DNA from 2 places in the Gordonia sp. CPCC 205515 genome. Region 1 is predicted to be linked to the other one. Evidence: riboswitches for the same ligand, from Rfam matches in the RefSeq annotation. Region 1 holds a riboswitch; the other holds the start of a gene.
The links. A riboswitch is a leader RNA that binds a small molecule or an ion and turns the genes downstream of it on or off. The one in region 1 is predicted to bind cyclic di-AMP.

Region 1 (5,939 bases):
CCTCGACCGCCGCAGCGGAGAAGCGGGGTTTGGTGTCGGCGTCGTGCAGTGCCGGTGGGTGCAGATCGTCGGTCCGCAACGGGGGTTCGCCACGCAGCAGTTGCCCGATCATCGGGGGCAACTCGACGGTTTGCTCGTCGACCCGGGCCAGCAACCCGGCCGCGACGAGTCGTGGCACCGGTTTCGTCGGATCGGCATCGGACGCGGCGTCGCGGCTGCGGCCGAGCGACGGGCCCCGGGACAGCGTCTCGACCAGTCCGCGTTCCTGCTCGTCGAGTGCCTCGAGTCGCGTCTGCAGATCCTCGGTGGTCACCGCGCCCAGCGGTCCGGTCAGATGATGGGCCCGCCACGGCAGCGCGGCCGGGGCGTGTGCCCCGGTGAGCAGCGCCTTGTCGGAACCCCACAGCAGGGCACGGCGGCGCAGCAGATCGACGCGCGCGCGGATATCGGGCTTCGACGCACGACCGGCCAACGCCTTCTGGATCGCGGTGAGCGCGACGGGTGCGGGCACCGGACCGGTGGTGTCGGTGCCGGCGTCGACGACCGTCTCCAACACGGCAACGCTCAGCAGGTCGAGGTCCTCGCCGGCGAGAGCCGACGACGCCGATGACAACGCCCGCGACGCGAGCACCTTGGTGCCGGCCGGTGGTGGCGAGGCCAGATCGGGGCGCGCGACGAGCAGATCGGTGAGTTCGTCGTCGGTGCGCGACGCCAGGTCATCGGCCAGGCTGCCGTCCTGGGAATCCGAACTCATTCGGCCGATTCTACTGAGCGGCCGCGTTGCGGCTGTTTCACGGGGACGCCGATAGGGCCGCATGGCACAATATGCCCGTGGCTGAGAAGAACGTTGCTAAGAAGAAGCAGTACGTCGACAATGGCTGGCCGAAGGACGGCGACGGCGACAGCGCCCATGCCGTGTCGGAGTTCGCTGCTGGTCTGTCCGGGGCGCTGTCCCCGTTCGGTGACGTCGAGTTCCCGTTGCCCCTCGATGAGGTGCCTTTCGTCCAGTCGAAGACCGTCGTCAACCGCTGACCTGGAGTGTCTGCCAACGACGCCGATCCCGCTGGACTGAGTCACATCGATTCGTCCGGTGCGGCTCGGATGGTCGACGTCGGCGGCAAGGCGAGCACGCAGCGCCGAGCCGTCGCCGGCGGCACCTTCCGCACGACATCCGAGGTCATCGGTCTGCTCAGCGAGGGAGCGCTTCCCAAGGGGGATGTGCTCGCGACCGCCCGTATCGCCGGGATCATGGCCGCCAAACGCACCGACGACCTGATCCCGCTGTGCCATCAGCTCGCGCTGTCGTCGGTGGAGGTCGACTACGCGATCGGCGATGCGTCCATCGAGGTCACCGCGACGGTCGCCACCAGCGGGCAGACCGGCGTCGAGATGGAAGCGCTCACCGCGGTCGCGGTGACCGGGCTGACGCTGCACGACATGGTCAAGGCCGTCGACCGCCGGGCATCGATGACCGACATCCGGCTGCTGTCCAAGACCGGCGGCAAATCCGGTCCGTGGCATCGGGACTGAGCGACACCGTGACCGAACAGCGCGCCCGCGTCGCCCGCATCGTCATCGCCTCCACCCGTGCGAGCCGCGGCGAGTATCCCGACCGGGCCGGCCCGCTGATCAGCGACTGGCTCACCGAGCGCGGCTACGTCGTCGACGAACTCATCGTCGTCTCCGACGGCCCACCGGTCGGCGCGGCGATCCGCGCCGGCATCTACGCCGAGGCCGACCTCGTCATCACCAGCGGCGGCACCGGGCTCACGCCCACCGACCGCACCCCGGAACAAACCCGTCCCCTCCTCGACGTCGAGATCCCCGGACTCGCCGACGCGATCCGCGCCGCCGGACTGCCCGCGGTGCCGACCGCCATCCTCTCCCGCGGCCTCGCCGGCGTCGCCGACGGCACGCTCGTGGTGAATCTGCCCGGCTCCACCGGTGGTGTGCGCGACGGACTCGGCGTCCTCGACGGCGTACTCGAGCATGCCCTCGATCAGATCCGCGGCGGTGACCACTGATGCCCGATACCGGTCCCGCCCGCGTCGTGCGTGCCGACCTGTCGGAGCACCCGATCCGACTCGACGACCATGAGAAGGCGGTCAGCGACGCCGCGGGCGGTACTGCAGGCGCGGTGGTCGGATTTGTCGGGGCCGTGCGCAATCATGATCACGGACACGACGTCACCCGGCTGGTCTACTCGTCGCACCCGAGCGCGCCGGCAGTGCTGGCCGACGTGGTGGGGGAGATCGCCGCGCAGGCGACCGGAGTGCGGGCGGTTGCGGTATCCCATCGCGTGGGAGACCTGACGGTCGGCGATGCCGCCTTCGTCGTCGCTGTGGCCGCCGATCACCGCCGCGCGGCCTTCGAGACGTGCGCGCTGCTCGTCGACGAGGTCAAGGCGCGGATACCGGTCTGGAAGCACCAGGTGTTCGCCGACGGCACCGACGAGTGGGTCGGATCGGCCTGAAGTCAGACCCGCCGGCGTAGGGCATATCAGTAGGGTCATCTCCATGAACCCGGTGCCCGACGACGACGCGGACCGGAACGAGACGAGTACCGAACGTCTCGACCGGAATTGGGCGAGCCTGCTGCAAGAGCTGCGTGTCGTGCAGACCGGGGTGCAGATCCTGACCGGCTTGATGTTGACGATCCCGTTCCAACAGCGGTTCACCGAGCTGTCCACTGCGCAGCAGGATCTCTACCTGGTGAGTCTGGTGTTCGCGGTGCTGGCGGTGGTCACGCTGATCTCGCCGGTGGCCTTGCATCGACTGCTGTTTCGACGGCACGCGGTCGCCGAACTCGTCGACCGGTCACACTGGCTGACCCTGATCGGGCTGGTGTGCCTGGGCCTGGCGATGACCGGGGTGCTGGTGCTGATCTTCGACGTCGTGGCCGGGACCGGCGCGGCGGTGGCGGCCGGGATCGTCGCGCTCATCGTCTTCGCGATCATGTGGATCATCCTGCCGCTGCGGGAGCGGCAGAAGAGTGGAAAAGGGCCCCGCACGGAGTGATCATCGTGCGGGGCCCTTCGTTCAGAGGGTTGCTCAGTTCGGCAGCAGGTGCTTGTTCTGGTTGAACAGCTTGATCTGATCCGGGCTGAGCTGAACGCCGCTCTTGTTGACCGACTCCCAGAGCTGCTTGACCTCGGGGCTGATCGTGCCCTTCTTCTGGGCGTTCGACACCGCGGCGTCGAGCTGCTTGGTCACGTCCTTGGTGGTCGCGGCGTCGCCGGACTTCTCCAGCTTCGGCAGCTGCGGCACCTGCAGCAGGTTCTTCGGGGCCTCGGCCGGCGCGGTGCGCTGGGTTGCACCCGACAGTCCGGTGCCGCACACCGGCCAGGCGCCCTTGCCCTGGCTGCCCAGCACGCGCTCGGCGACGACGATCTGCTGCTCACGGGTGGCCTGGTTGGCGCTCGGAGCGAACTCGGTGCCGCCGTGTCCGGCCCAGGTGCTCGGGCTGAACTGCAGGCCACCCTGGTAACCGTTACCGGTGTTGATGGCCCAGTTGCCACCCGACTCGCACTGGGCGACCTGGTTCCACTCGGAGTCGGTGGCGGCGTTGGCCGAACCGGTACCGATGAGGGCCGCTCCGCCGCCGAGGACGGCGCCGGTCAGTGCGACCTTGGCGAAGGTCTTGGTGGTCGAGGTGGTCGACGGTTTGCGATGGCGTCCGGACATGAGTGGTGTTTCCTCTCTCCACGCGCCTACGAAGTCAGCTGTCGGGTTCGGGCGAGAGGTTGCCCGGTCTCGGCGCGACGTGTGCCGCGGTCGAGACTTGACCCCAAGGACGCCGGGTAGGCGTCCGAACTCTCCACAGGGAGAGGTGGGTCCCCCGTCCTCGCTCCTAGAAGTTCTTCTCTGGTCGTGCACATCGGCGGAGCGAGGCTCGGCGCGGCCGACATGACGGTGTCTGTCTGTTATGTGGTCGTGACCACCAATGGCGGTCGTCCTAGACAGTACGACGTTCAGCAGTGCGAACGATAGTTGTTCGCACAACGAGTTTCGCGCTCAGATCGGGACTTTCGACCCACTTGTGACGTCCTGCCTGCTCACGCGGCGATAGTCGACTTGTGGCCGTCCTGTTATTCATTCGTTATGTGAGGAACGTCACATCGTCATTGTGGCCTCAGCCACCTGCGAATGGGGGGAGTACGTCGAGGGTGTCGCAGTCGCCGAGCACCACGGTCCGGTCGCAGAGGGCGACAGCGTCGCGCAAGTACGAACAGCGGTCCAGCACCCGAGCCAGCTCGGGGTTGCCGGCGGCGAGCATGCTCTCGAGGTCGGCGAGCGAGGCGTCCGGACCGATCTCGATCGTCGTCGATTCGGTGCCGGCCGCCGCGCGCGCAGCGGCGAAGTAGCGCACGGTCAGTTGCATCGGCCGGGTCACCCGCCGATGGCCGACATCGGCCGCGTCGGCTGATGGAAATTCGGTCCGTTGACGCCGTGGCCAGGCTCCTTCATCCATGCGTTGGTGCGCCAGAGGTCGACGATCGCGGCGTCGAGGCTGCGCTCTGGGAGGTCGCTGCGCAGCAGGGTCCGCAGATCGGTCTCCGACTGCGCGAACAAGCAGTTGCGCAGGGCGCCGTCGGCGGTCAGCCGGGCGCGGTCGCAGTCGCCGCAGAACGGTCGGGTGACCGACGCGATCACGCCGACGCGTGCCGGGCGGTCCGGGCTTCCGTGACCGTCGACAAGCCAGGTGGCGGCGGGCGCGCTGCCCCGCGGCCGCGGATCGGGCAGCAGCGTGAACTCGGTGCGCAGCACGGCGAGGATCTCGTCGGCCGTGACCATCGCCTCCCGGTTCCAGCGGTGGTCGGCGTCGAGCGGCATCTGCTCGATCACCCGCAGTTCGTAACCGTGCTCGAGGCAGAAGCGCAGCAGGTCGGGCAGGCGGGGGAGGTCGTCGCGCGCAGGGAGGACTGCGTTGACCTTGATCCTCGACAGCCCGGCGCGGCGGGCGGCGGCGAGTCCGGCGATGACGTCGTCGAGCCGGTCGCGGCGGGTGATCTCGGCGAACCTCGCCGGGTTGACGGTGTCGAGGGAGACGTTGATGCGGTCGAGTCCGGCCGCGACGAGACCGTCGATCCGGCGGGTCAATCCCAGGCCGTTGGTGGTCATCGCGATCTCGGGCCTGCTCGGCAGGGCGGCCACAGCAGCGATGAGCTCCTCGAGGTCCCGACGCAGCAGCGGCTCACCCCCGGTGAATCGGATGGTCTCGACGCCGAGTTCGTCGACGGCGACTCGCAGGACGCGGACCAACTCGGCGGTGGTCAGTGCCTGCTCGGTCGGCAGCCAGTCGAGTCCCTCTTCCGGCATGCAGTAGGTGCAGCGCAGGTTGCAGCGGTCGGTCACCGAGACCCGCAGATCGCGCACGACACGGCCGAACCGGTCGACCAACGGGCCGCTGCGCGGCGTATCGATCGGCACCGCGCCGATGGCCGGCGGGGTGGTGGGCAGACCGAGTGAGACGAGGGTCATGGCATCGCCCTGCGCGCTTCCAGTGAACGAAAAGTGCTGGCGTGGAAAACAAGTGGTTCGACGCCGGGATCGCAGCGCAGTGCTTCGATGCGCAGCAGGACCAGGGTGTGGTCGCCGGCCGGGATCTCTTTGTAGAGCGAGCACGACAGATTGGCCGCCGCAGCCGGGATGAACAGCGCGCCGTCGTCGGTGGCGAACGGGGTGATCCCGACGAACCGGTCCTCGCTGGGGCCGGCGAGCTGGCGGCAGAGGTCGGATTGGTCGTGGGCGAACACGCTCAGCCCGATGGCCGCCGCCCCGCGCAGCCGCGGCCAGGTGGTGGACGTGTTCTGCACACAGACCGAGACGAGCGGCGGATCGAGGGAGACGGTGGTGAACGCGCTGGCCGCCATGCCGACCGACTCCAGGACGCCGTCGGGGTGCGGAATGCGGCAGCAGACCGCGACGACACCGGACGGG
Region 2 (5,939 bases), on a different contig from region 1:
ACGCTGGCGGAATGCGGGGGTCGCGGCGTCGTCGACGAGTTGGTCGAGACGCGCGGTGTCGCCGCTCACCATCGCCTTGCCGAAGGCGTCGAGCGCAGTCTGGACCCCCGCGGTGCGCTGTTCCTCGTAGACATTGGGCGCGGTCGTCGCGCTCGCCACGGTCGTCGAACTCACCGACGGCGCAGGTGACGCATCGTCCTGCGCGCAGCCGACCGCGACGGTGGCGACCAGCAACAGTGAGCTCACCGCGGTGAGTCGGACACGCACCAGTCAGTACCGGCGTGCCGAGTTGAAGGGTCCCGCCTCGTCGATCGGGACGACCTTGACCGGTACCCCGAAGGTGGAGGCGTGGATGACGTAACCGTCGCCGACGTACATACCGACATGATGGGCGTCCGGGTAGTAGATGATCAGGTCGCCGGGCCGTAGATCGTTGCGCGCCACCGACGTTCCGGCGCCGTTCTGCGCCTCGCTGGAACGCGGCAGGGTACGGCCTGCCTGCTTGTAGGCCCACACCATGAGGCCGGAGCAGTCGAACGAACTCGGGCCGGTGGCGCCCCAGACGTACGGGTCGCCGATGCGCGTCAGCGCGGCCTGCACCGCAACCAGCTCGGGTGCGGTGCCGCGCGGCACGATTCGCGGGTCGAAGTCGAAGCGGGGGCCGGCGAGTGCGGCCAGCTGCTTGCCGGTCATGGAGCCGTAGATCGCCCGGATGCGGATCGCCTGCAGTTGCAGGTTGGCCTGCTTGGCCTGGAGTTCGCCCCGGGTCTTCTCCGCGGCGGCGACGGCGGTGGTGGCCTCGTCGGCGGTCTGATCGGCGGCGGCCTTGGCCGCCGTCGTCTTCGCGCGAGCGGCCTTGAGACCCTTCAGATCCGCGGCGGCCTGACGTGAGACGACCTCGAGGCCCGACATCTGATCGAGCAGTGACTGCGGGGAGTCGCTGGTGAGCACGGCGTAGAGCCGATTGACCCGGGCGCCCTTGTAGCTGGCGCGAACCACCGAGTCGACCCGGTTCTGGTAGGCGTCGAGGCGTTTCTGGGTGGCGGTCAGCGTGGCCGCGGCCGCGGTCGACGACGCACGGGCCCTGGCGACGATGCCCCGCTGCTTGTTGTACTCGATCTGCGCGTTGTGCATCGCCTCGGCCGACTTCTCGGCGTCGGTGCTCAGTTTCCGGTACTGGACGAGCAATTGGTCGGCGCTGCGGACCGGGGCGGCAGTGGCGACGGGAGCCGCCGGCCCGAGCTGTCCGGCCACGACGACGCCGGCCAACCCGGCGGCGGCGAACATCGCCGGGACCGACCGCCCAGACCACCTACGTCCGGACCGCCAACCATCGGTCCACCATCCGGATACCACGGACTTCACTACTCCTCCACCGCTTTCCCCCACGCCCGGCATCGGCCGAAAGACTGTTCGGGCGGATCACGCCGTTCGCGTGATCCGCCCCAACACAACGCTCACCCTATCGGGTTACTCAGTAACGCCGGACGGCGGTGACGTTCCAGTTCTTGACGGAGTCCTTCTGGACCGGGACACCGTAGGTGGAGGCGTGCACGAAGCGACCGCCGCCGATGTACATGCCTGCGTGGCTGCCGCCGTTGAAGATCAGTACGTCGCCGGGCTTGGCGTCGGCGAGCGAGACACCGCGGCCCCCGCCGAGCTGTCCGTAGCTGTCGCGCGGGATGGTCTTGCCGGCCTGCTTGTACGAGTAGTAGACGAGACCCGAGCAGTCGAAGGCGTTCGGTCCGGCCGAGCCGTACGAGTACGGGGCGCCGATCTTGCTCTCCGCGATGCTGACGGCCTTCTGGGCAACGGTGCGCTTGCCGAAGAGACCGGCGCCGCCCTTGGGCTTGAACTGGTCCGGGATCTGGTTGTTGTTCAGGCCCGGCACGGTGAAGGAACCCAGGTTCGGGATCTCGACGGTGGCGCCCGGCGAGGTCTTGGCGGCCGGTGACGACTTCACGGCCGGGCCCTTGGGCTGCTGGAACTGCTGGGGGATCTGCTTGGTATCGACCCCAGGCAGTTCGAAAGTTCCGATATTCGGCACATGCACCGGCGCAGCAAGCGCCGGTCCGGCGACAGCGGCCAGCGAACCGACGGTGATCGAGCCGGCGACCACTGCACGCTTGGCCACCTTGCTGCCGCGGTTGGGCTGTTCCAAACGATGTTTGGCCACGAAGCTAGTTCTCCTTGTTCTCCCGCTACCGCCTACCGAGTTAGCTGTCGGGTTCGGGCCGGAAGAATGGCCCTACGTTTCTGCTCCGCTACCGTGAAGACACGGCTGTGGGCAGGCACGATTCACCCCCATCGGATTGCTCCGAAAAAGATGGTTCCCCGGTTCGCCCGTGAGGGCGATTGAGCGGTGACCTATCCAGACCACTCCGGTCGGAGCGGGACGCTCTGCAAAGGTCTCGGAAAGGTTACGAAACCGGATGCGGGTCTGTCCACCGGTCCCGGAATAGGGACGAACGACCCACTTTTCAGCCGGCTCGCAGAATTCGCAGAGATTTCCCCGCAGCGCCGCCCTGACGTGTGGTTTTCCCATTTCTTGCAGATAGTGCAGCGGAATTGGAGATCATTGCAGCAGAAGCGAATACATCGATCGCAGCGTCGATTTCGGCATCCGGTCCAGCGGGTGCGGCAGGGGTCTTTCCATACTCTGAAGAACGGCCATCGTCGCAGTTAGGGGCACCAAACAAGGTCTGCATCATGCACCCGTCACAGGCGAGCGGACGGGCCGGGCAGGACTGGCAGTCGATATACATTTGTGATCTCCATCTCATTTGCCTGCGGTCGGGTATGTCGCCGCGGTCCGACCTGGTGAATCGGACCTGCGTCTCACATGCCCCGGACACTAGAACCACCCACCGACAATTCCGTTTGTCACAGCTTTCCCGGGTGTCACACCAGTCACTGTCGGACCGTCGAACTAGTGTTCGCACCGTGGCCAGCAGCACCCTCAGCCCGCCCGGTGGGCAACTCACCTTCGCCGACCTCGACGACGGCGGCGACGACTATTCGGACCGCTCCCTGTTCGACACCACCCTCGTCGTCGTCGACCTCGAAACCACCGGCGGCAGCCCCACCGAGGACCGGATCACCGAGATCGGTGCGGTGAAGATCCGCGGCGGCGAGGTGATCGGCGAGTTCGCCACCCTCGTCGACCCGGGCTGTCGCATTCCCCCGCAGATCGTCACACTGACCGGCATCACCGAGGCGATGGTGTACGACGCTCCGCGGATCGGTGCGGTGCTGCCGGCATTCGTCGAGTTCGCGCGCGGCGCCATCCTCGTCGCGCACAACGCCCGCTTCGATATGGGGTTCCTGCGCCAGAACGCTGCTCGTCTGGATATCGACTGGCCATTCACCGTGAGCCTGTGCACCGTCACCATGGCCAGGCGCATCCTCACCCGCGACGAAGCGCCGTCGGTGAAGCTCTCGGTCCTGGCCGACCTCTTCCATGTGTCCGTGCGACCCACCCACCGTGCGCTCGACGACGCCCGCGCCACCGTCGAGGTGTTCCACTGTCTGCTCGAGCGGGTCGGCAATCAGGGTGTCGGCACCTTCCGTGAGCTCACCGCCTATCTCCCCCGGTCGTCTCCCCGCCTGCGGGCCAAACGGAGCATGGCCGAACACCTCCCGACCCGGCCCGGGGTGTATCTCTTCCGCGGCCCGTCCGACGAGGTGCTCTATGTGGGCACCGCGAGTGATCTGCGTCGCCGGGTGATGTCGTACTTCACCGGCAACGATCCGCGGCCGCGCATGGCCGAGATGGTCATGCTCGCCGTCCGCGTCGACCACGTCGAGTGCGCCCACGCCCTCGAGGCAGGCGTCCGCGAGCTGCGACTGCTGGCCGCGCACGCCCCGGCCTACAACCGCCGGTCCACCCAGCCCCATCGCGGGTGGTGGATCGTGCTGACGCCAGAACGATTCGGACGACTGAAGATCAGTCGCACGCCCGGCGAGGTGTCACTCGGACCGATCGGCAACCGGACGACGGCCGCCACCATCGCCGACCTCATCGGTCAGGCCGCCGGGTTGCGCAGTTGCACAACACGATTGGGACGCGCGACGCACCACTGGTGCCGGTCGGAGGACGTGGGCGGCCCGCGGATCGGCGGTTGCCACGCCGCGTCCGACCGGCCGCTGACGCTGCCCGACTACCTGCCGCGGGTCACCGCGGTCCGCGATCTCTTCGCCGGCGACTCCGATACGGTGATCGACACCCTGACCGCCCGACTGCACCACCTATCCGACGCGCAGATGTTCGAAAGTGCTGCGCGCCAACGGGATCGGATCTCATCGACCATCGACACGCTGGCTCGCTGCCAGCGGCTGGCCGCGTTGTGCACGATCGCCGAGCTCGTCGTCGCCCACCCGGACGGTGCGGGCGGTTGGGAGTTCGCGGTGATCCGGCACGGACGGCTGGCGAGTGCGGGTGTCGCCCGGCGGGGTGTCGCCCCGATGCCCGTCGTCGACCTGCTCGTCGCCTCCGGGGAGACCGTGCTGCCTGGAGAGGGGCCGTTGCGCGGTGCCCCCGTCGAGGAGGCGGGACTGCTCTATCGATGGATTCAGGAACCACACGTGCGGATCGTCGCGACGACCGAGGGGCTCGCGCTGCCCGCATCGAGTGCCGAACGTCGCCTGGACTGGTCGGCCGCGGCCCGTTCGGCACGCGAGCCGCGCCGCGCGGGGTGAGGCACCGGTCGGCACGCGACCGCAGCACTACTGTGTCAACCATGATCACCGCCATCGTCCTGATCCACGCCGACGTTCATCAGATCCCGGAGACCGCGCAGGCCGTCGCCGACATCGCGGGTGTCTCAGAGGTCTACTCGTGCGCCGGCGACGTCGATCTGATCGCCAAGATCAAGGTGCGCGACCACGAGGAGATCGCCGAGGTGGTCACCGGCAAGATCAACCGGCTGCCGGGTGTGCGGCACAGCGCCACCCACATCGCGTTCCGCAGCTACTCACGCTCGGACGTCGAGGGCGGGTTCTCCATCGGCGAGGAGTAAGAGGAGCCGCTAACCGGCCAGCGAGTTGCTCAGGGCGCCCCAACGGTCGAGCAGCGCGGCCGCCGAGCCGTCGTCGAGCACCGCGGCGGCGCGACTCATCGCGTCGCGCATGGCGTCGGTGAGTTGCGCCGACGTCAGCACCGCGCTCTGTTCGAATGCGACGATCGCGCCGGCCGCATTCAGCAGCACCGCGTCGCGGACCGGGCCGGGCGTACCGGCGAACAGGTCGCGGGCGATGACCGCGTTCGCCGCCGCGTCGCCGCCCTGCAGGGCCGAGAGCTGCACCCGCTCGATACCCAGGTCGGCGGGATCCAGGCTGAGTTGGTGCACCTGTCCGTCGACGACCTGCCAGACGGTCGAGGTGGTCGTGGTTGTCAGCTCGTCGAGACCGTCGTCGCCGCGGACGATCAGCACCGCACTGCCGCGGTCGGCGAACGCCTGTGCCAGCACCGGGGCGAGGTCCACGAACGCGCAGCCGATCAACCCGCGGTTCGGACGCGCCGGGTTGGTCAGCGGCCCGAGCACATTGAAGACCGTCGGGATACCGATCTGGCTGCGCGGCGGGCCGGTGAACCGGAACGCGGGATGAAAGACCGGGGCGAAGCAGAAACCGATGCCGAGTTCCTCCACACACCGCGCGACCGCAGGCGCGCCGAGAGTGATGTTGACGCCGAGCGCCTCGAGCACGTCGGCCCCGCCACTCTTCGACGACGCCGCCCGGTTCCCGTGCTTGACCACCGGCACCCCGGCCGCGGCGATCACGATCGAGGTCATGGTGGAGATGTTCACCGTGTGCGACCGGTCACCACCGGTGCCGACGACGTCGACCGCGGGGCGCGACACGTCGACCAGTGTGGCGTGGTCGAGCATCGCGGCGGCCAGGCCGCGCAGCTCGGCCGGTGCGGCGCCCTTCATCTTGAC

Region 2: it holds a riboswitch for cyclic di-AMP, as region 1 does, so the genes downstream of both, AAFP30_RS03480 (C40 family peptidase) here and AAFP30_RS19255 (transglycosylase family protein) in region 1, are expected to answer to the same signal.

Annotation. Positions count from the first base shown of each region.
Region 1 covers NZ_JBCLVJ010000011.1:364,215-370,153, reverse strand. The annotation lists gene AAFP30_RS19285 (helicase-associated domain-containing protein) at 1-754, opposite strand, end outside; gene AAFP30_RS19280 (hypothetical protein) at 826-1,032, shown strand; gene moaC (cyclic pyranopterin monophosphate synthase MoaC) at 1,039-1,530, shown strand; gene AAFP30_RS19270 (MogA/MoaB family molybdenum cofactor biosynthesis protein) at 1,539-2,024, shown strand; gene AAFP30_RS19265 (molybdenum cofactor biosynthesis protein MoaE) at 2,024-2,473, shown strand; gene AAFP30_RS19260 (DUF6328 family protein) at 2,517-3,017, shown strand; gene AAFP30_RS19255 (transglycosylase family protein) at 3,051-3,683, opposite strand; cyclic di-AMP (ydaO/yuaA leader) riboswitch at 3,691-3,892, opposite strand; gene AAFP30_RS19250 (MoaD/ThiS family protein) at 4,132-4,380, opposite strand; gene moaA (GTP 3',8-cyclase MoaA) at 4,389-5,480, opposite strand; gene AAFP30_RS19240 (flavin reductase family protein) at 5,477-5,939, opposite strand, start outside.
Region 2 covers NZ_JBCLVJ010000002.1:668,709-674,647, reverse strand. The annotation lists gene AAFP30_RS03490 (peptidase MA family metallohydrolase) at 1-246, opposite strand, end outside; gene AAFP30_RS03485 (C40 family peptidase) at 271-1,287, opposite strand; gene AAFP30_RS03480 (C40 family peptidase) at 1,475-2,176, opposite strand; cyclic di-AMP (ydaO/yuaA leader) riboswitch at 2,191-2,372, opposite strand; gene AAFP30_RS03475 (DEDD exonuclease domain-containing protein) at 2,944-4,698, shown strand; gene AAFP30_RS03470 (Lrp/AsnC family transcriptional regulator) at 4,740-5,018, shown strand; gene trpD (anthranilate phosphoribosyltransferase) at 5,028-5,939, opposite strand, start outside.